DNA from 2 places in the Brevibacillus sp. HB1.2 genome. Region 2 is predicted to be linked to the other one. Evidence: a T-box and tRNA genes for the amino acid it is inferred to sense, from the RefSeq annotation. Region 2 holds a T-box; the other holds one or more tRNA genes.

Region 1 (11,582 bases), on a different contig from region 2:
TTCGGTTGGCCGTTGTCAACAGTCGCGACGTTATCTCGGCTGAAAGTGTGCGTGTAGATGTAGCGCTGTATTCTACCAAGTCTTCGCCAAAATCGTAATCCGTAGGAAGTTTGTCTTCCGGGATGGAAAACATGTCCCAAAATGCTTTTTCTTTGATTGCCTGATCCGACTGGTAAAAGGCGGCGACTTCCTTTATCCAAGCTTGCATCGAATGTGTTTTATCCGGCAAGACGATCGGCTCATTCCGTTTAAGACTGGACAAGGCACTCATCAAATCTTCCAGGAGAATCCTCCAGGAGACACCGTCCACAACCAGATGATGGGCCGTCAGAAACAATCGCTGAGGTCGATCGGGACCTAATTCAAAGAGACAACCGGTAAACAGCAAAGATTCTTCCAGCTTGAAGCTCACAGCGCAAGCTCCCATCGCCTCAAGCATTTTACTCTCCTGTTCTTCCTGCGGTAAGGAAGCAAGGTCGATGCAAGACACTGACACTCGGCTGGTAAGGTGGCTCTCATTGTAAAAGAGCTTCCCCTCTTTTGCAGAGTAATTGAGTCGCAAACAATCGTGATGGTTAACCAGTGCAGATAGACTCGCTTCAAACTCCTCCAGCGTTACTTTTTCTTTGCTTTCAAGGAGCAACGACTGGTTCCACTGATCAGCATTGCGGAACTGTTGGGACAGAAACCAAGAAACGATGGGAGATGACGGCAACTCGCCAATACACGGCTCTTGTGAGATCTGTTCCACTCCCCAGCTCCAGTCACTTCTCGCTTTTAGTTCTGTAATCGTGTCATAAATCAAGATATCTCTCACCGGAATCTTGATTCCTCGCTGATGCAATCGATAGGAAACCTGAATCGCCTTGATCGAATCCCCCCCTAGTTGGGAAAACGGGTCATGTAGACCAAATGGTGAACGACCAAGCACGTCCTCATACACTTCTACCAATAGCTTGTCAAACTCGTCACGAGGACTGGTTTCATCCTCCGCACCTTTTCGCTCCATGACAGGTTCGGGAAGCTGTTTCCGATCTACCTTGCCATTTGAGGTCAGCGGAAACTGTTCAAGCTGCACGATTTGCGACGGGATCATGTAGGCGGGCAATCGACTTGCCAGCTCTTCGCGGAGCTCTTTTTCCCGGAAAGATGCTTCCGTGATCAAATAAGCACAAAGGTACTTACGCCCCCACGTATCCATGCGATCGATCACCACTGCCTCACGCACAGAAGAATGACCAAGTAGCTGCTGTTCAATTTCACCCAATTCAATGCGGTAACCATGAATCTTCACCTGATAGTCAGCCCGTCCCAGATACTCCATGACTCCATTTGGTCGATAGCGGACCAGATCGCCCGTCTTGTACATCACTTTTCCTGGCGAAAACGGATCGGGTAGGAAACGCTCTTGCGTCAATTCCTCGCGGTTAAGATACCCCCGTGCCACACTATCTCCCGAGATGAAAAGCTCTCCTGTCGATCCGATCGGAATTGGCTTCCCATATGAATCCAAAATGTAGAGCTGCACGTTACTGATCGGATGTCCTATCGGTACAGATCCCTCGACATCGATCTCTGGATCGTATTGATAGATCATGCACCCGACTACTGTCTCGGTAGGGCCATACTCATTGAGAATTTCGATTTGTCCGTTCCATTTCGCATGAATCGCCTCAGCCAGACTCACCTTCAAGTCCTCACCGCCCACAATCACTCTCTTTACTGTAGTAGAAGGCAAAGCGATTTCTTGCAGCAAAAACAGATGGGCAGGTGTCAGCTTTACGACATGGGAGCGTCCATCGCTAAAGATGCGCGATAACACAAACTCTGAATCAGAGTTCGGATAGATAACCATCCGATTTCCCTTTACCAACGGGCAAAAAATGGACGTAATCGTCAAATCAAATGCCAGTGAGGAATAAAAAGCAAACGCTTCTTCAGGACAGGAGAGATAACGGTCTTTTGCCCACGAAATATAGTTGACTAACCCTCGATGAGAAACCATGACTCCCTTCGGATTGCCGGTAGAGCCTGAGGTATAAATAACATAGGCCAAATCCTCTGGCTGATTAACCGATTCCAGGATTGCCCCATCATTTAGATACAGGGACGAATCACCGAGCTCCAGGATTACTTTGGACCACGAAATAACCTCTGTTCGCGTGGTGTGTCGAAGCAACAGGTCCGCTCCAGAATCAGACAGCAGATATTCGATGCGCTGAGAAGGGAGTTGAGGGTCAATCGGAAGGTAAGCCCCGCCTGCTTTTAGCACGGCCAACAGCCCGATGATCATCTCTGGCGAATGATCTGCCAGAAGCGCAACAATAACGCCAGGGCCAACTCCACGGTTACGCAACGACTGAGCGAGTCGATTTACTTGATCATGCAGTTCCTGGAATGTCAGCATGCGCCCCTCTGACTCTAATGCAACTCCCTGTGGCGAGCGTTTAACTTGCTCTTCAAACAACTGGACAACCGTCTTCTCGCTGGAATAGGAAGCAGCTGTATCGTTCCACGTTTTGAGCTGTAGTGCCAACTCTTCGTCAGCAAGGAAGTTCAGATTGGACAGTGGTACTTCTGGATTCGCGATCATTTGATTGAGCAGCCTTACGAGATGATCCGCTATTCGATCAACATCATTTTCCGTGTACTCGGCGATTTTATAATCCATTTCCAGCGTCAATTGTTCATCTGTAGCCCATTCCCTGATAATTACTTGGAGCGAATACAACTGGTGACCGTTGTAAAACTCCTCATTCGTCACGGGATACCCACCAATGGTGAAGGGCAGCTGCGTGCTGTAATAATTTACACAAATCTGAAACAGGCTGTCATAGCCATGTTTCTTCAATTCCAATTCTTGAGCCAGCAAATCGTACGGATATTTCTGATGAAAAAAACAGGAAGTCAATTCCCTGTTGACATGTTTAACATAATCGAAGGCATCCATTTCCATCGGAACTGCCAGACGAAATGGCATAGTGCTGGTGAACATCCCGAATATTTTGCGCTCCACTTTGCCTGAGCGATTTAACAGCGGCGTACCAATCACGATCTCTTCTTGCCTCGTACAACGCTGAAGGTAAAGACTGACGAGAGCCACAAACAAGGAATTTAGCGAGCATTTCATCTGGTCTGCAAATTGGCGTATTCTTGTCGAATCTTCACGGTTGAATGCATAGACTTTACGCTTGCCCTCGGTCGTATCTGTTGCCTTTGCTAATGTCGTGATCACAGGCAAGCTCTGAAACTTGTCCCGCCAGTATCGCTTGTCCTTTTCAAATCTCTCAGACTGAGAATAGGCATGCTCCCTGTCGACAAAAGCTTGATAAGCGTGTTCATCTCCTACATGAACGGAACCGCCTGCTAACAACGTGTCATAATAGTGAGCAATTTGTTCTGTCATAATGGAGATGGACCAACCATCAGCAATCAAATGGTGAAACTTTACAAAATATCCCGCTTCTACGTCACTCAGTTGAATCAGACAAAAGTAGAATAGAGGCTCCTGTCCGATCGAAAATGGTTTTGCAAACAAAGCTTGCAGGAATTGTCTGCACCGATCAGGGGCATTCGGTTCTTGTCTGAAATCAAATACCTGCAATGGCTGCGGTTCGTACTCTCCAACAAACTGAAGGACTGTCTCTTCTTCCTGATAGTTGAGTCGCAAAGCATCGTTCTTTTGAATGAACAGGTGAATGGCCGCTTCAAGTACATCCAGTTTCACTTTTCCTTGAACCCGCACCATCCCCCCTAACGTATGGACAGGAAGCTGTGGATGTAATTTTTCCGTATACCAGATACGCTTTTGTGGATGACTTAAAGGATATCCGCCATTCCATTGCTTCTTATCCTGATGCAATGCATTTCCCCCTTTCGGAATTGTGCAGATGTAATCACAATTCGAATATGGCAAAAAATCTAATTGATTACAAATACTTCCATCCCAACTATATCGATGACTCTTCTATAGTGTCAAATGAATTTTCCATTAAATGTTATTTCAGAAAATTAGATGAATTCCATCTCTTTTTTCCTTTTTCTAGCGCTGCATAGAATGGAAAAAATTTTGTGCACGCTATTGATTTTGGCTGTCTTTTCACGTAGGATAAAATGTAATATATTGGCAAAAACACCCCCTGGAAGGATGAATGTGATTAGATGTCTGTGACACTTCGTGAAGTAACCCTGGAAAACTGGGAAGAGTGTATTGAACTGGAACCTACTCCTGAACAGAGTGAGTTTGTTGCCCCGAACCTCTACTCCATAGCCGAAGCAAAGTTTCAAACTACATTTGTCCCTCTGGCCATATACCATGAGGACACGATGGTTGGCTTTGTCATGTATGGGCTTGACCCTGACGATGGAAACTACTGGATTTACAGACTCTTAGTTGATGCCAACTATCAACGCCAAGGCTACGGACGTGCTGCGATTTCGCAAGTCATTGATATACTGAAAGCAAAAGACGATTGTCAAAAAATTGTCATTGGTTATGCTCCAGCCAATGTCGCAGCCGAAAACCTTTACGCTTCACTCGGATTTCAAAAAAATGGCATGGTTCTGTTTGGCGAGACGATTGCAGAATTGAACTTTTAAGCCAGCTATTTTCGTTCCCCGAAAATGAAACAGCGGCGACCTAAGACCTAAAAATCAAGTCTTAGACTCGCCGCTGTTTGAATTGTTTTTTCGTATATGAAAAAAGCACACCTTCCATGTGTCTGTAAACACCATGGTTAGTGTGCATTCGTTTTTAATGTGGTGCCGGTGAAGGGACTTGAACCCCCACGGTTTCCCTCACGATTTTGAGTCGCGCGCGTCTGCCATTCCGCCACACCGGCATGTGAAACTATGAAAAAATAGCACATCATCAATAGAAAATCAATGGTGGGGAGAGACGGATTCGAACCGCCGAACCCGGAGGGAGCAGATTTACAGTCTGCCGTGTTTAGCCACTTCACTATCTCCCCACAATATGTGCTGTCTTTCTTCTGCGTTTACTTTCTTCAACCAGAAGCGACATTTATTAATTTACCATGAACTTTGTTTGACGTCAATATATTTATTTGGATTGACTCTCTTTTTTCGCCAAAATCTCCTGTGCCCACTCGTGGAAGACGCGCAGTGCCTCGTCTACTTCTTGAAATATTGCTTCTTCCTCACAGGAGTATTCCGGGAAGTCAAGTATGCGGTTTTTACGAATCTTCACTTGCTCTTCTTCGCATTTTATCTCCAAGAAGTAGGGAACGGCTTCATCTATTCCATAGCTGTTTTCTAAAAACTCGTAGGTACGTACCCACTCCAGAATTCGAACTTCCGATGCCTTTAAACGAAGCACCTGCTCCAAGGACATAATGGTTTCATTCCCGTAGTAATACATGTTATTCAGCCCTTCTGCATGAAAATGGACGGAGCCGTGACTCCGCCCTGTTATTGATGTGATAGATTAGATCGAGGAAAGCAGCTCTCTCAGTTCTTTGACAATCACTTGCTGGTAGCCAGTGCCTTCTCCATACTGCTCGAGCATTTCGGCACGTGCCACTTTGATCTTGTCTTCATAATCTGGGGCGTTTCGATCCGGGTTTTGCTGTTTAAACGCCGTCATGACAGCTTGGACATGCTTCGGTCTCGGTCCCCATTTTGCCAGAACATGCCCGCCTGTGTCCGCAAAAATAACAACAGGGATCGCCCGACCGCCCATCGTGAGAAACTCATCCATGAGATCGAGGTGTTCTTCCATCACCATCATTTCCACGGGCATGTCTGTTTCTTTCAAAGCATGCAAGACGACTGGCAAGTTGCGAACGACGTCGCCACACCAGTCCGCAGCCAAAATCAAGCATCTGAGGTCATCACGATGCTGGAGCGAAGCAAAAAACGCACGGTCTTGTTCATCCGTCCATGAAAATGCATCCGACCAATTTTGGTATGTATCCTGATTCTTTGTCATGCTTTCCACAAACGCCTGTGGCTTGAGCCCCGTACGGAATTTATGTGCTACGTTTGCCCCCATCTTTTCTCCTCCTTTTGTATCGCTCGCCTATTCTTGGTTTTTATTTGCTGCTTCGTTTGCTTCCTTCTCTTGATTAGCCAGCTCCATCATTTTTTGCAACAAGATATGCTGTGGCATGTGCATGAGACGCTCCAAAGGTACCTGAAGAGCTTCCGACAGCTTGACAGCCGTCTCTGGTGATATTTGTAATGGACGCATGTCATTTTTGCCCCTTTCCCTTGCTTTTATCAGTCCCTTCAGTATAATACACAGCCGTTAAACCTGCCAGCATACAAGTCTGGTACTCGGAAGCCTTTAAATAACAAGCTAACATCATTGATTAAAATGACATTAGCTTGCTAGGCAGCAGATAAAATAGGAAGTTTACGAATCCACATAGATGAAAAAGTCGTTTATTTGGTCTGCATGCTTGCCTATTTGCCAAATAAGCATCCCCAGTATCACATATTTGAATAAGACCAGCCTTTTCCTGGCTCGAATTCTGGGGGCAGAGAAGGCCCAATCTTTTCTTGGTTACCTTATCAACCACATGGCTGTCATCCCCACCAGTTACACATCGTCATCAAGTACTTTGTGACATGTTGGCTCTACTGAACCACTTTTGACCCATTTACTCACCTCTCAACTCCTCATAAAAAAATGAAAAAAGAGCCACACGAAGGGGCTCTCTCTCTTAAACACTATATTCCGCACATGGAAAAGGACGAGCTATGGCTTTTGCTTAGTGAGGATGCATGGTACACCTAAGCCGATCGCTCCGGGCTGGGACATCTGTTCCAGATATGCCAACCCTCGTGCACATTGCTGCTTGCATACTTGACATGTATGGGACGTTACGATTTTCAGCTGTACTTGATTGGGGTGCTGTCGCGAATTCTTCTTTTTGATCTTTTTGCCCTTGGCCATCCGTTTTCCTCCCTTTGCCCTAGATCACTCCAGTCTATGAAGGAGAACAACCCCGCTCTTTAGGCAAACATACAAAATCAAGATATTCACTTGCAAAATGGGCCTTGTCATACGTGTCTACAAATAGAAAAAGCCGCCGGAGAATTCTCTCCAAGCGACTTATGAGCCTTCCCTATGGCTTTGGACTTAGCAACTGGCGCAGTTCTAGCTCCAGTGTAGGAGCATCAACCATTCCGATTATTTTCTTTCGTACAATTCCATCTGTGTCAATCAAGTACGTAGTTGGAAATGCCATCACCTTGTAACGGTTCGACACAGTACCAGCTACGTCCATTGGTATCGGAAATGTCAGCTTGTAGGTAGTGACAAAGGCCATAGCTGTTTCCGGGCTGTCATTGCTCGTGACGTTCACGCCATACAGATCAACCTGTCCACCGTATTTTTCGTAGACTTTTTGTAAATCCGGCGCCTCCAGCTTGCATGGTCCACACCAGGAAGCCCAAAAGTTCAAGACTACTGGTTTTGCCCTTTTTCCTTCTACCTTGTACGTCTGCTGGTCTAATCCTGTCAGTGTAAAATGAGGAGCCGCAAAGCCAACTTCCGGTTTTTGAACCTCTGCTACGATTGCGGCCGTTTCTTGAGGCTTTTCCCAAACAGCAAGTCCGACCCCCAATAATACGAGCACCGCGAGCAACAGCTTTTTCATTTTGTCACCTCTGCCCTACTGAGTTAGAATCCCGTAAAGCCTCCGTACATTTGAATAAGAACGCGTGTAATATCCGTCAGTTTATCTGTATACAGAAGAATACCAAACAAAATCATAATGGCTCCTCCGATTTTCATAAACAGGTCGGAATACTTCACAATCGCGTTCACCTTACTGATGAAGAACGTCATGACAAAAAATGGAATGGCGAATCCGAGCGTATACGCCAATGTGTAGGCCAAGGCGCTTGCAGGATTGGAAACACCCATGACGATAATGCCAGAAAGAATAGGTCCCACACAAGGTGTCCATCCAGCTGCATACGTCATTCCCACCAGTATGGACCCAGTATACCCCAATGGCCTCGATTTTAAATCGATTTTAAAAGAACGCATCATCCAATCCATTTTAAACACGCCAAGCATAACCAAACCAATGATAGCAAGCAAAATACCGCCCAGTTGACGAATCAAGTCCTGTTGGTCAGTGAACAAGCTTCCGATCCAAGATGTAGACAGCCCGAGCGCAACGAAAATGATCGAAAACCCGACTATGAAGAAAAAGGTATGCAAGAAGGCTTGCTTGCGAAAAACAGCTCTCCCTTTCTTCACTTCATCAACCGTAACCCCAGTTATGTAAGACAAAAAGGAAGGATAAAGCGGCAGGCAGCAAGGGGAAATAAAAGAGAGAAAACCTGCTGCAAAAGCCAAAAACACAGTAATATCGCCAGTCATATGTACCTCCGGTGGGTATTTTATCCACTATCTTCTCATTGTATCGAATCTTTTCCCCCTTCAAAAGTAGCAATGACACTTTGTCTTAAAACCGTGACAATTTACTTTACATAATATTCATTATGTCTTAAAACTCAGCACAAAACGTAACAATTGGATGGATAGATCTGGTCCACTTTAGAAAATAGATCAGATTTGTGACAAATGTGACATGTATCTTTCTCGGAAGACATGTAGATGATGAGCAGCATGCCCAAGGATAAAATAGACGAGTGCAGTTGCAGTTGTCTTGTCCTGAATAATCACGCCCGAACGACTCAACTCTTCTTCTGTAAGCCCTTTTACCAATGCTCGAGTAGAAGAGCGCACAGTCCGATACTCCTCGAGAAGATCAACAAGCGGTCGACGGTCAAAATTCGTACGACTGACGTACATGTCCTGATGCCTAGGCAAGGGGGTCTTATCTCCGCGGGAAGCACACAGCAAGCGATAGCACATGATTCGCTCTGTATCCATAATATGGCCGAGAACTTCCTTTCCACTCCATTTATCTTCCTGATAACGGAACATGCTCTGTTCCTCCCCGCAAGATCGAAAGCATGCAAGTATTTCTTCCTCCTGAGCGCAAAGCAACTCATTCAGATTCCCTTCAGGTGCGATTTTGATATAGGTTTCAAACTGCGCAGGATAATCACCAGACTGTGGTTTGCGGAAGTACAAAGGAATACACCCCCCTTTTGAAATAGTGAGACGAATACTTCCATTGTACACAAAAAAGAGGCGGATGTACTCCGCCCCTTCTCTGCTATTCTTTTTTTACTGAATAGTGACTTTGCCGCCATCTTGAAGCAGTGTTTGCCCTTTTACCACGATCTTATCGCCGGCAGACAAGCCTTTCAAAATTTCGATCGTATCACTAGAGGATTTCCCTGTAGTGACCTCGACTTGTTTTGCAATGTCACCTTCCAGCTTAAATACATACTGTTTACCATCGCGATCAAAGACCGCACCGCGCGTTACCACGATCGATTTTGCTCCACTTTCCCCAACCGTTGGGAAGGTTACATTCACTACCATATCGGACTTCAGCTCATTGGATGGGTTTGGAATCGTAATCTCCACTGGATATGCCTTGAGCTGCGTATCCATTACAGGACTCATCGCCGTTACTTTGGCATCAATCGTTTTTCCTGTCGATTGTACGTTTACTTTTACGGTAGTTCCTACTTTTATTTTTGTGATGTCTGCTTCTGACAGATTCGCTTTTACCAGAAGTGGATTCGTGTTAACGACAACTACAACCGGCTGCTGACCTGCCATTTGACCAACTGCGCCGCTTACGCTGGAAATATATCCATTGATCGGAGACGTCACAGTCGCATTCGCTAATTGCTCACGAGCATTTTGCAGACTTACTTGCGCTTGCTGTACAGAGGCTTCGGAAACTTGCACACTTGTTTTTTGTCCCGCAGATTGCACTCCCTGCTGCGCGTTATCATAAGAGGTCTGTGCCGTTGTCAGTTGAGAATTTGCCTGCTCCATCTGCTGAGCGGAAATCGCTCCTTGTGAAAAGAGCTGTTGCATCCGCTGCTGGTTTACTTTCGCATCCTGAAGTGCGGTTTCTGCCTGCTTCAGGCTATTTTTCGCTTGAACCAAGCCTTGATCAGAGCTGCTGCCTGCTTGGTTTAAGCTCGCTTTTGATACGTTGTAGGCTGCTTCTGCTTGTTTGACACTGTTCACCAGATCTTTTTCATCGAGCTTGAACAATACTTGACCTTTTGTCACGTATTGGCCCAGTTTCACTGGCAGGGAAGAAATTTTCCCACCCATTTTCGGGGAGACTTGCACTTCCTCACTCGGTGCCAGCTTTGCCGTGAGACCAGAATCGGATACCACTGTTCCCGTTGCAACAGTTTCAATCTGTACAGGGGTTGACGCTTCCACTGTTTCCGTAGGCGGCGTTTCCGCTTGCGGGCTGGAGCACCCTGCCACTAGCGAGATGGCCAGTAGTGCCAAAATGACGGGTTTTTTATTTAGTTTCATGTATGTCCCTCCTCTTCCCACAAACGTCTTACGATTCCAAAGCGGGATTGATTGTCTTTTGTTTCTTAGCAAGTTTCTTTTCGAGTTTCAACTTTTTCTTCAAGCGTCTCTTTTTCCCTAAATCATCAAACCAGGAAGCAACGACAGGAACCAGAACCAGTGTAATCAGTGTAGAGAATCCGAGACCGAAAATAACCGTCACGGCCATTGGTGCATTCGTCTCAGATCCGGCACCGCCAGAGAATGCGAGCGGTCCAATCGCCAGAATGGTGGTGAGTGTCGTCATCAAAATCGGACGAAGACGAATCGGTCCAGCATGCAGGATCGCATCATACAGCTCCATGCCTTTTGCACGCAATTGGTTCACGTAGTCGATCAATACAATCGCGTTGTTCACGACCAGACCGATCAACAAAATGTACCCGATCAAAACCCCAACGCTGATCGTTGTGCCTGTCGCCAATAGTCCAAGCAGAACGCCTGTAACGGTCGGTGGCACGGAGAACATGATGATAAATGGGGTGTAGAGCGATTCAAACTGCGCTGCCATTACCATATAGAGAAGCACAACTGACAGCACAATCGCGAGAGCAAGGCTAGTGAATGATTCCATCATTTCTTCACTTTGCCCGCCAAAATCGACTGTGTAGCCGTCCGGGAGATTCAGTTTCGAGATTTTCTCTTGCACTTCCCGTGTGACAGAGCTCAGGTCACGCCCTGCCAAATCACTCGTTACTTGAACTTCACGGCTGGAGTTGGCACGGTTAATCGAAACCGGCACGTCTACTTTACTGATAGTCGCAACTGAGGTCAGCGCGATCTGTGCTCCACCTGGAGCGGAAATACGCATATTGTTCAAGAAGTTTATATCTTCCTGAAACTCTTTCGGCAGCTTGAGGTTGACGTCAATCTCGTCATCACCTGTACGATAATACGTTACCGTTTGACCTTGGAAGGAAGTGCGAACACTGGAGAGAATTTGTCCAGTCGTCAAGCCGTACAAGCTCGCTTTCCCAGCATCGATCTTCACTTCCAGCTCTTGTCTTGATTCTTCCAAGCTGGTTGTTACGTTACTCGTACCAGCTACCTTCTCAATTTCACCTTTAATGATACCACTAATGTCTTTCAATACGGCCAGATCATCCCCGCTAACCTTCAGTTGGATTGGGGAACCCGTAGT
Region 2 (11,582 bases):
ATCAGCCGTACATTGCTGTGTGGAATCTCTCTCGTTTTGCGGAAACCTTATTGCCGTTGCTGCATGAAAATGAAGCGCAGGCTGTGAAAATGGCTGAAGATGCCCTTGGCGAATTTAGCAAGCTGTATCACAGCAATTGGCTCAGAGGAATGCGGGCAAAGCTTGGACTGTTTAACGAAGAGGAGCAAGACGAAGCGTTGATCGAAGGTCTGCTCAACATGATGAAGGAGCACGGTGCAGACTATACGAATACATTCCGTGCGCTCACGATCAATCAACCAGAAGGTACCGTGCTGTTTGGCACGAGCGAATTCACGGAATGGCATGAGCAGTGGAAAGCACGACTAACAAGACAGCCAGAAGACATCGAAGCGGTACAACAGGTAATGAAAAACAGCAATCCGGCAGTCATCCCTCGAAACCATCGTGTAGAAGAAGCGTTGGAAACAGCATGGAAAGAGGGCGACAACACTGTGATGGAGCGGCTTTTGGCAGTCCTTTCTGATCCATATGCGTACACGCCTGAACAGGTAGCATACACGACTTTACCAGCGGAATCGGCACGTCCTTACCAAACGTTTTGCGGTACGTGATAGCAAGCAATCAGAGTCCAACGATCTTTCACACGTTGGACTCTTTTTTCATACATCCGATCCGCGTTAAAATATGGAAAGCAAAGAAAAAAGGAGCAATCGTTTTATGGATAAAAAAGCAAAGCAAATCTTGGTGAAAACATTTTGGAGCAGCAACGGATGGAAGAGTCGCCCATTCGATTTTTCGGGAGCAGATTTTGAATACGCCAAAAGCAAAGGCCTCATGTTTGACCCGCTGACGATCAGTCATGAGGAGTGCATAGAGAAAATCATTGCTCAGCATGAAAAAGTGACGAAAGAACAAGTCGCCGCAGCATTTTTACACAGTCTCTCGACGCGAAAGGTGTACCTGCGCAGCGCCTTGTCTAGTTGGGCTTTGACTCAGTCTTTGACAGCCCATACATTCGAAAGTAACGTCGGCAAGTATATAAATCCAGAAAACGGTACCTATTTCGCCATGTACGGAGACTGCCATCTTTGCGACCGCTATCATATTGCAAGTCGAGAGCAGTATACGAATGAAGACATGAATGTCCTGAATTTCGAAAGAATCAAATGGGGAGGCATCCGCCTGAATTATCTACCGTACCTCATGCTTGATCTGGAGCTGTTAAGCAAGGAAGAAAATCTTACGGTACAGGAAGAAGATGTAGCCATCCTCCGTCAGGTGTTAGCCATCATCGCCAGCAGTGAGCCAACCGATGCCGCCCGTCAACTGGAGAAGCGCCTTACTGGAGCCTTTCCGTCTAGCAAGAATGAACGGGATGTCTTCATGGAAATTCTTGCATCCGCTGGAATTTTGGCTCCAAGCAAGGACAGACCAGGGCGTGGCGGGAAGAACGACTTTTTCGCTGTCGTGAATTGGCGCGGTGAAGATAGCTATTCCGAGCAAGCTGTCCAGAACTTCTTTGGTCCGTGGCTGTAAAGAACAGAAAATCTAGGAACAAAGAAGGGTGCCATCTATACGCGAAGTGTGTATAATATTGGAAAAGTAAGTCGAAAAGTTAGTTTCTATTGAAAGGAGGTGAGATATAAGTGAAAAAGAAATTAATCGTCCTGTCAGGCATTGCGGGCAGTGGCAAAAGCAAGTGGGCACAAGAAATTGCCAAAAAGGAACGGGCAACCATCGTGTCTACGGATGAAATTCGCCAAAACTTATTCGGTGATGAGCGAAAGCAAAAAAGGTCAGCGCAAGTATTTTTTGAGGTTTATTCGAAAATCGCAACCGAGCTGGCGACTGGAAAGAATGTCATCTTAGACGCAACCAATATTGACAGAGAGAAAAGAATGAAAGTCCTTGCCAAATTTCCCGATGTCCAAAAGGTATGCTATTACTTCGATGTTCCCTATTCTGTTTGCCTAGAACGCAATCGATCCCGAAAGAGAACCGTAGACGAATACATCTTGGCGAAGATGCGGAAGAACTTCCATTTTCCTATTAAGAATGAAGGTTGGGATCACATTCATCTCTTGCACGAACCAGCTCCTTATGCCATTGGAAAAGAAGAGTTTGTTCAATTGCTTCAAAATGAACCTTCCTATGAAGAGTTGTTTGCCAAGTTGAATGCCATTCCGATCTTCCAAGAGATGTATCAGCTTAATCAGGAAAACCCTTATCATCAGTACCCTTTGTGCAAGCATACCTATCATGTTTTCGATTATGTAAACGCCTTTTACACGGAAGAAGACAAATTTCTCATGCAAGTGGTCGCCTTGTTTCACGATACAGGAAAACCATTTTGCAAAACCTACAAGCCGATGAAAGGCCATTACTCCTACTACGGACATGAGCATGTTTCTGCGCAAATTGCTTGCCATTTTTTAAAAGAATTAGGATTCGAAGATGATTTTATCTTCGAAGTCGTCAACCTGATTCAAATGCACATGAAGATTAACTACGGAACGCAGCAAGATATTTCCGAGATTTATCATTTGTTGGGCGATGAGTACCTATGGAAGCTGTACTTCTTTAAGGAAGGTGATGCTTATGCGAAATAAGGAGGTGAATAACGATGTTGAAAAAATACCCGAGAACCTTTCATTTACCCTGGTCAAGAAGTAGAACCGACGATGATAAAATTTTGCGAACGGTTCATCATTTCGAGGGAAAAGAAGTAGTCGTGACAGAGAAGTTGGATGGCGAAAATACCACTCTTTACCGAAATCATATCCACGCAAGGTCAATGGATAGCAAAGACCACGCATCTAGACATTGGGTAAAGATGCTGCACGGGACGATTTCGTTTCATATCCCGGAAGGCTGGAGAATTTGCGGAGAAAATGTATTTGCGCTGCACTCCATCTATTACGAACACCTAACGAGCTATTTCTACGTTTTCTCTATCTGGAATGAAAACAATGAATGCTTGTCTTGGGACGAAACGGTAGAATGGGCCGAACTACTTGGCTTAGAAACAGCGCCTGTCTTATATAGAGGGATTTGGAAGGAAGAGACCATAAAAAGTTGCTACACCAAACAATCTGTCTACGGCGGGGAACAAGAGGGCTACGTGGTACGAGTAACGGAGAGGTTTCCGTACGAAGATTTTAAACAATCTGCCGCCAAGTTTGTGCGTAAAAATCATGTGCAAACCGACCAGCACTGGTTATCGAAGCCAGTTGTTCCGAATGGGATAACACAAACCAGTTAAAGACTTTTGATATAGAAGGGAATGAGAACAATGTAATTTGCTAAGTGGTATTGACCGTCTAATAGAGTATCCAAATTCCATTTTGGCTATTGTTAAGACAGTCATTCCATAGGAGGCGAGAGAGATGAACGAAGAAATGAACGAAGAAGTGAATGAAGAAATGATGTCAGCGGGCTGGGATGCCATTGATCAGGAGATGAGAAAGATTTATGGAGAGCAGGAGCCTAAGCATTACGGGACGCTCATCTCGTATGCGCTGGGTGGTCAGGATCCATTGGATGGAATAAGCGCCTACAAAGCGGACGAGCCTTACCCGCATTGGCATTTTGTCACGTATGGTTTTACTGAGTTATATGAAAAGGAATCCGAGAATGAAGAGGAAAGCGGCTTTGGCTTTGAATTGACGTTTCGATTGGCACGAAAGGACGACGAGGAAGAGCCGCCTGCTTGGGCGCTGAACCTGCTTCAAAACATGGCGCGTTACGTATTCAACACCGGCAATGTTTTTCAAGCTGGTGATCATTTGGATGCAAACGGTCCGATATGCCTGGGTGCCGATACCCAACTGACTGCGCTCGCTTTTGTCATGGACCCACAGCTTCCCGAAATCGATACGCCGCATGGTCGGGTGCAATTCTTGCAAATGGTCGGAATCACAGGTGATGAACTCGATGCGATGATGGCTTGGAATACACGTGGCGTACTCCAATCTGGCTTGCCGTACATGCCTTCCTACATAACCGATCTCGAGCGAGATTCTCTCCTTCGCAACTCTACAGTTTCGGATGCTGTTCAAAAAGGAATGGAACAAGAAGGCTCCAACACTGCTTTTTTGTATGTCAGCCAGCTAGGATGGGAGTCAGGTAAAAAAGGCTTTTTGAAAAAAACACCTTCGACCTTAAAGCTGGGAGCGAAGCAAGCGGAAGTCATCGGAAAGATTCTCCGCGGACGTATGCGAAAAGGGGAAAGCCTGAGCCTGCTGGGACCTGATGTCCGGGTTGTATTTGAGGCAGGAGAAAAGCCTGAATGTATTCCAGAAGAGGACGTCATTCGATTTGTCCTCGATGATGCGACAACGATTGCGCTTACCAAGCAGTTGCTTCCAAAGGAAAGCAGCTTTGAGATGCCTTCCCTGAAAGGAATTACCATAAACATTGTGAAAACCAATATTACCGATAGCGAGGGCAATGTCGTCAAGGTCATCGGTTAAGACCGTAGCGCTGTTTTGGCGAGGAGGAGAGTCAGTCAATGAATCAGGCAGCAGAAGCATTTCTAAACGAAGTATGGACTTCCATCCAAGAAATTTACAAAAAAGAGAACCAGCGGATCAACGAGATCAAAGACTGGAGTCGACTGCAGGTGGGGATCAAAGACTACCTGAGAGTGGCATGGAGAAAAGGAAAACTCAATTGGGCCAATGGCAAAATCCACGTGGATGTCCATGAACCTTACAGTTGGAGTGACGACTCGTACAAATACGACGCGGGTCCTTACATGGAGGAGCTTACAGAGGAAATTCTCATGCAAGAATTTTTTCCCGCACTGTGTGAACGCATGGAATCCCTTTTTCATTCCACCGACTATGCTTCTCACTTTTTTAATTACCGCTTCGAGCTCGTCTTCGAATTCGAGTGGGAACAATCGATGCAATGCCATACTCACCATTTCGTAAACGAACAAAAACGCGAGAGTCTAAAACAAGCATTGGATCAATTTATTGAGACAAAAATTAAGCAGGAGCTTCCTGTACGTCCGAATGAAAGAGATGATTTTTTCTTTGCTCATTGTCTCGTCAATCCCGATTTGATGGAACAAAAGCAGGAAGTTATCGAACCGCTCATCCAGCGTCTTAGCGAAAAGCTGCGCTCCAATAAAGAACGCAGTGATTCATGGACATACTACTTTACTTTGGCTTTAAAAGGCTGGGCGGATGAGCGTTTTTTAGTCAAATTTTTCGATCGTACCGGGCATTATGGACTGGATTGGGCTTTGAAACCTGAGCAGGAGCGTCAAGAACCAGAAATGGAGGAGCTGGACTTTTTCCTGTACATCGCTCTCGCAATTGGTAACAAGGAACCAGACACCCGCAAGAAGTTTCTGGACCTCGCTGTTCAGCTCGGTTCCAAGCAGGCTACGGACTATGTAAAACGGGGCAGCGGTCGCTTTGAAAACGAGTATAAAGGCACTCTGATTCAAGCAAGCGCCAATGACGTTTTGCAAGCGATCGACATCCGTATCGTATCTGAAGAAGAAGCCGCCTACGGTGAAGCACTAGATTTTATCAACGGTCTTTTGCGTGAAGGTTTTCCCAAAGGGTACAAGCTCAAACTGAAGAGCAGCGAAAAGCACTACCTACCAGTAAAAAAGCTGGCGAAGTCAGGTCTCCACCAGTTTTTTGCGAATGCGTCCCGTTATCCTGTCTTACACCCGAAAATCGCAGAATATGCCGAGCTTGCGATGGAGGAGTTTGCGTGGTATGGGGATGTAGAGCCTAGTGAGAAATCCGTCATGCCTGGCACCTATGCGGTATTGGCTCTCGGCTTGTCTAGCAACGATTATTTTCCACTCTTTCGTCGCTATATGGAGCTGGTCGACACGGAGCATCAGTCTGCTCAGGACGATTTTGCTATTGCGTTTATCGAGGCGCATGGTGTTACCGTAGAGAATATGCCGGTACTCGTCTCTCTGGTGCTTGGCAGTAGCGACTCTGCGAAGCCTTTGAAAAATATCACCATCGATCGTGCAGAACTGGTGGACGCACTCATAGGGGAGCTTGCAGCGATGGAGGATTACCAGCGGGAAACCGTTATTTATCGCCTTTTCGGCGGGAACAAGAAGCTCGCTCAGGCGGTAAAGAAGGAATCTTCCCCGATCAAAGACAAGCTTGCACAACTGCTAGCCTTGGTCGAATAGCTTCATTGACAATATTTAGAAGGCCATGCTATATTGAATTCAACTACATGGAACGGAGGGTGAATCATTTGCGCAATTGTTTATTTATTGGAAAAGCCAATCCTATAATAAATAAACAAGAAGCCAAATTCACCCGCAAATTTATATCTTGAATTCCTGTATGGTCTATTATCCATATAGTGTTTTCTAGAACGAGAGCAAGATGCTTCTGTTTATTGGACAGAAGCATCTTTTTTTGTTGTCAAAAAAGGGGGGGATACAGATGAACAAAGAGTAAAGGACGAGAAATGGAAAAACGAAATGGGGAATCCAAATGGTTGAACTGCACAATATCACGATTACCACCAAAAAAGACGGCAGGCCTCTCATTCGAAATTTGCATCTGACCCTGCAAAACGGCGACAAGATTGCCATCATCGGGGAAGAGGGAAATGGAAAAAGCAGCTTATTAAAATTGATTTACGAGGAACAAATGATTGCCGAGTATTGCACATTTGAAGGGAAAGTGTTGAGAAACGAATGTTCCATGGGTTTTCTTTCACAAGAGCTATCGGACGAAGAAAAACAAATGACCATTGCCGACTTCTTTGCCGAAAATCAATGGACCAAAGAACTGGTAAGAGCGATGGATGATCTCGGCATTCATGCATTGTATTCAGATAAAAGGATGGGTGTTCTGTCCGGTGGTGAGCGTTTCAAATACCGCTTTTTAAGTCTGTTGGCACAGAAGCCTGATGTTCTATTACTGGACGAACCCACGAATGATTTGGATATTCAAACAATGGAATGGCTGGAAGAATTTATCCAACAGACGGCTATTCCTGTCATATACGTATCGCATGACGAAACATTTATTGCGAATACAGCAAACGGTATCCTTCATATGGAACTGACGAAGCGCAAACAAGTACCCAAATATACGTTTTCAAGAGAACCATATGAGAATTACCTCGCGAATCGTGAGAGCCACTTGAACAAACAAGAGCAGATAGCCAGAAAGCAAGCTACTGATCATCGAAAGCAAATGGAGAAATGGCATGACGTTTGGAATAAGGCAGAACATCAACATCGGAACGTATCCCGCTCAGACCCGCGACTGCAAAAGAAAATCAAGTCTCTGAAAAATCAAAGAGAGCGTATGGAGAAAGCATCGGAAACGTTTCTAGAGGCACCAAGTGTAGAAGAAGCAAGCGAATTCCGATTTGATTCTGCGGTACATGTGCCTGGTAGTAAACAAATCCTCGAGTTTTCATTGGAAGTACTGCAAATAGCGAACAAACAGCTATCGAAACAGATTCATTTATCGATCAAGGGGCCAGAAAAAGTCGCGATTATTGGGGAAAATGGAATCGGAAAAACGACGTTGTTGAAAAAGATCAAGGATGAGCTAGTCCAGTACTCGTCATTAAAGATCGGTTACATGCCCCAAAACTATGAAGACCGACTGGATTCAACGAAAACACCGATTGAATTCTTGGAAAGAACCGGGAATAAAGATGCGATTACCAAAGCGTATACGCATTTAGGCAGTATGAAATTTACAAAAGAGGAGATGTATCAATCCATTAAAAACTTATCTGGGGGACAGAAAGCGAAATTGCTTCTGGTAAAAATGATTTTGGATCAGTGTGAAATATTGATACTGGATGAACCGACCAGAAACTTTAGTCCTTTGACGACTCCTGTTCTGTGTCGCTCCTTAATGGCTTTTGACGGTGTGATTATCAGTATTTCGCATGATCGACGGTATTTACATGAAGTCGCAACAACTGTTTATGAGCTAACTGCCGAAGGTCTCATGAAAATAAAATAAAGGATAGTGGCGGAATCATTGCTACATGGTTGACATTGCTATTTGAATTCAATATACTGACTTTAATTTCATATGAAACATACGTTGAAAGAGCCCAGTAGCAGTTTATTCCCTGTTCTAGAAAGCCGGGGGTTGATGGAACCCGGTACACAATAAGCGAGCGAATTACACTCTGGAGTATCTCGGGTAATGCCGAGCGGAATCGCGAACGATAACTCGCTACGAGTGGCATGAATGGCCTGCGTTAACGCTTGGGTCCATTGGTGCAAGATGGGTGGTAACACGGTTATTCAATCGTCCCTATGTCTACAATAGACAAGGGGCGATTTTTTGTTTTTTTACCATAGGAGATTGAAGGAGTGTATGGCAGTGAATATTATCGACGAACTCGAATGGCGCGATGCCATCAATCAGCAAACAGATGCAGAAGGACTGCGAGAATTAACGAATGAAAAAGCAGTCTCGTTATATTGTGGTGTAGATCCAACTGGTGACAGTATGCATATCGGTCACTTGATTCCTTTCATGGTACTGAAACGCTTCCAACTAGCTGGTCATCGTCCGGTCATTTTGATCGGTGGTGCAACAGGTACGATTGGTGATCCGAGCGGCCGTCAATCCGAGCGCTCTTTGCAAACACTGGAACAAATTCAGGAAAACGTCGACAAACTCACTGCACAGATGAAAAAGCTGTTCATTACAGACGGCGACAACCAAATCCGTTTGGTGAACAACTACGACTGGACGCATAAGATCAATGTCATTGAATTTTTGCGGGATTACGGGAAAAACTTCAGCATCAATACGATGCTTGCCAAGGATGTTGTATCGAGCAGACTGGAAAGCGGCATTTCGTTTACGGAGTTTTCCTATCAAATTCTGCAATCGCTGGATTACCTGCATCTGTACAATCATGAAGATGTTCAGTTGCAAATCGGCGGTTCCGACCAATGGGGCAACATTACTAGCGGTCTCGATCTGATTCGCAAAAAAGAAGGATCAGAAGCAAAAGCATTCGGTCTCACCATTCCTCTGATGCTGAAGGCAGATGGTACGAAATTCGGGAAGACAGCAGGGGGAGCCATCTGGCTTGATCCAAACAAAACAACACCATTCGAATTCTACCAATTCTGGGCAAATACCGATGACCGCGATGTTGTGAAATACTTGAAATACTTCACGTTCCTTTCTAAAGAGGAAATTGACGAGTTGGCTGAAAAAGTACAGACCGAGCCACACAAACGCGAGGCGCAAAAAGCGCTGGCGGAGGAAATGACGAGATTTGTACACGGTGAGGAATTGCTGGAGCAGGCGAAGCGTATTACAGCAGCTTTGTTTACTGGTGATATTAAATCGCTATCGGCAGATGAGATCGAGCAAGGCTTCAAAGAAATGCCGACGTACGAATCTACGCTCGAAACGAAGAACATCGTTGACTGGCTTGTTGAGATCGGCATTGAGCCATCCAAGCGTCAAGCACGTGAGGATATTACAAAAGGCGCTATTTCGATGAATGGCGAGCGGGTTTCCGATCTGGAACTGGAAGTAACGCCAAGTCTCGCTATCGGCGGTCGCTTCATCATTATCCGCAAAGGCAAGAAAAACTACAGCTTGGTAAAATTGTCTCAATAGATGAAGGAATAAGAAGCTTCCCTGGAAACCTGAAGGGAAGCTTCTTCTTTTAATTGCATGATTTTCGTGTTTGACAGTCCTCCAACGTATGATTGTGGAAGGACAGCGCTTTGCGATCTAAACTATAGCTGATAAAAGTCAGCAACGATGCTGCGATCGCGACAATCGCACCAACCCAGGAAACATCAATGAGTTCCCGGTTTGTCGTAATAAATCCACCCAAAGCTGATCCGAGGGCGATCCCAACATTGACTGACACAGGAGTTAATGAGGAAGCCAAATCTCTGGCAGCCGGGAAATGTTTATCGGACAAATCAATAAAATACAATTGCATCGTGGAATTCATGATATAAACGACCAAGGCCATAAACGATAAGCTGATGAATCCACCTAGAAGGGTATGGGACGAAACATAAAGAGATGCGAGAATAGCGGCTTGCATCAGATACACATACCGAAACTTTCCAATCCCGTTGTGAGCTGCCAGTTTTCCACCAATCAACGTGCTAAAGATCGAAATTACCCCGTACAGTAAAAATACGAGACTAATCGTTTGGTCCGGTACGAAGAGCACTTCTTGCAGCAAAGGAGTTAAATACGTATATACCGTATAGGTTGCTGCGATACTTAATGCCGGGATAAAAAAAGCGATGATGATACGTGTATTGGTCAGTAACCCGATTTGTTTTTGCAAGGAACTGCTCGATCCCTTCAATCCTTTTGGGATGGTCACTGCACTGGCAAGGAGAGAAATGATGCCTAGTAGCGCCGCAAACCAAAAGGCCATTTGCCAACCTCCCCATTGCCCAATAAAAGTACCAAGTGGCACCCCAATAACGCTGGCGATCGTGAAGCCCGAAAAAATGATCGAAATAGCGGTCCCCCTTTTCTCAGCAGGCATCGTTTCACTGGCAACCGCCATGGCAAGTGCAATCAAAACCCCGGTCACAACGGCAGTCAAGATTCTAGAAACAAGAAGCAATACATACGTCTCGGATAGGGCAGTTAGAATATTCCCTGTAATAAAGATGCCGATCAACGTAAGCATGAGTGGATACTTGGCAAATCGGCTGAATATCGCAGTTAAGATCGGTGTACCGATGGCAAATGAAATGGCAAAGGCTGACACGAGCGATCCTACTGTTGAAATCGAAATGCCCAACTCGGATGCCACATCACTAAGCAGCGAGATGATGACAAATTCACTCGTACCTAGAACGAAGGTCAATATAAATAAGGTAAAAGTTAAGGACTTTTGCTGTTTGTTCAAAAGCTGAATCTCCTCTCCACATGTTCGATTGTTAAGCTTTTTCTACGGCCATCTGGAGCTCGGCGACATAAGAGTCCGGGTCTTTGGGATTTTCACGACGAACACAAATTTCACGACGCGGCTCATTCTCTTTGATCCAGTATCCATTTCGTTCAATCCATATCGCCAATTCGACACTCGCAGTGCAACGGCATGTCGTCCGGCAATGATGGATGAGTGTAGCCATCAACGGAATTTCCGGCAATCGCTTAACGGTAAAAGGTGGTTCGGTCTGCAAATCGTGAGTAAGCAAACGCGCCACTTCCACATCCATGTTGTCATCGCACTCCTCACAGCCATGCCAAAGAACCATTCTGGAGAGAGAAGATTGACCTGAACGTCCCATATAATCGTCCAGCTTTTGAAAAAGCTCCGGAATTTTATTGAACGGCGTTCTTTGACGATAGGATAGGACAAGTTGAGGTTCTACTTTTTTTAGAATAACGTCATGCGAAGACAAGCTTTTCTCTTCATTTTCGATGGCATACAGACGATCGTTGATCAGATTCAGTCTTGCTTGCTCCTTATCCAGAATGGATTGAATCTCGCTTTGCTTGATTCGAAACATCCCCCTGATTTGTTCGAGTGGGATTTGCTCGCTCATCATCTGGCGAATTTGATCCAAGGAAAACCCCAATTCTTTATAAGCCAAAATCCGATTAAGCTGAAAC

The links. A T-box is a leader RNA that pairs with one kind of tRNA and senses whether it is charged. The one in region 2 lies ahead of tyrS (tyrosine--tRNA ligase), so its partner is inferred to be a tRNA-Tyr.
Region 1: it has a tRNA-Tyr gene. The T-box ahead of tyrS (tyrosine--tRNA ligase) is inferred to sense a tRNA for this amino acid. The anticodon was not compared.

Annotation. Positions count from the first base shown of each region.
Region 1 covers NZ_JABMIU010000007.1:84,392-95,973, forward strand. Annotated here, with positions in the region: gene edeP (edeine non-ribosomal peptide synthetase EdeP) at 1-3,862, opposite strand, end outside; gene edeQ (edeine self-resistance N-acetyltransferase EdeQ) at 4,162-4,599, shown strand; tRNA gene HPY28_RS17530 (tRNA-Leu) at 4,760-4,841, opposite strand; tRNA gene HPY28_RS17535 (tRNA-Tyr) at 4,886-4,970, opposite strand; gene HPY28_RS17540 (hypothetical protein) at 5,063-5,380, opposite strand; gene HPY28_RS17545 (thioredoxin family protein) at 5,447-6,013, opposite strand; gene HPY28_RS17550 (YycC family protein) at 6,041-6,211, opposite strand; gene HPY28_RS17555 (hypothetical protein) at 6,722-6,919, opposite strand; gene HPY28_RS17560 (TlpA family protein disulfide reductase) at 7,092-7,625, opposite strand; gene HPY28_RS17565 (cytochrome c biogenesis CcdA family protein) at 7,649-8,359, opposite strand; gene HPY28_RS17570 (DinB family protein) at 8,549-9,130, opposite strand; gene HPY28_RS17575 (efflux RND transporter periplasmic adaptor subunit) at 9,176-10,402, opposite strand; gene HPY28_RS17580 (efflux RND transporter permease subunit) at 10,431-11,582, opposite strand, start outside.
Region 2 covers NZ_JABMIU010000001.1:260,554-272,135, reverse strand. Annotated here, with positions in the region: gene HPY28_RS01125 (protein adenylyltransferase SelO) at 1-593, shown strand, start outside; gene HPY28_RS01120 (hypothetical protein) at 700-1,518, shown strand; gene HPY28_RS01115 (AAA family ATPase) at 1,629-2,591, shown strand; gene HPY28_RS01110 (RNA ligase family protein) at 2,606-3,244, shown strand; gene HPY28_RS01105 (suppressor of fused domain protein) at 3,393-4,454, shown strand; gene HPY28_RS01100 (DUF6138 family protein) at 4,493-6,157, shown strand; gene HPY28_RS01095 (ATP-binding cassette domain-containing protein) at 6,471-7,970, shown strand; T-box leader at 8,046-8,275, shown strand; gene tyrS (tyrosine--tRNA ligase) at 8,334-9,602, shown strand; gene HPY28_RS01085 (MFS transporter) at 9,652-10,872, opposite strand; gene HPY28_RS01080 (MerR family transcriptional regulator) at 10,904-11,582, opposite strand, start outside.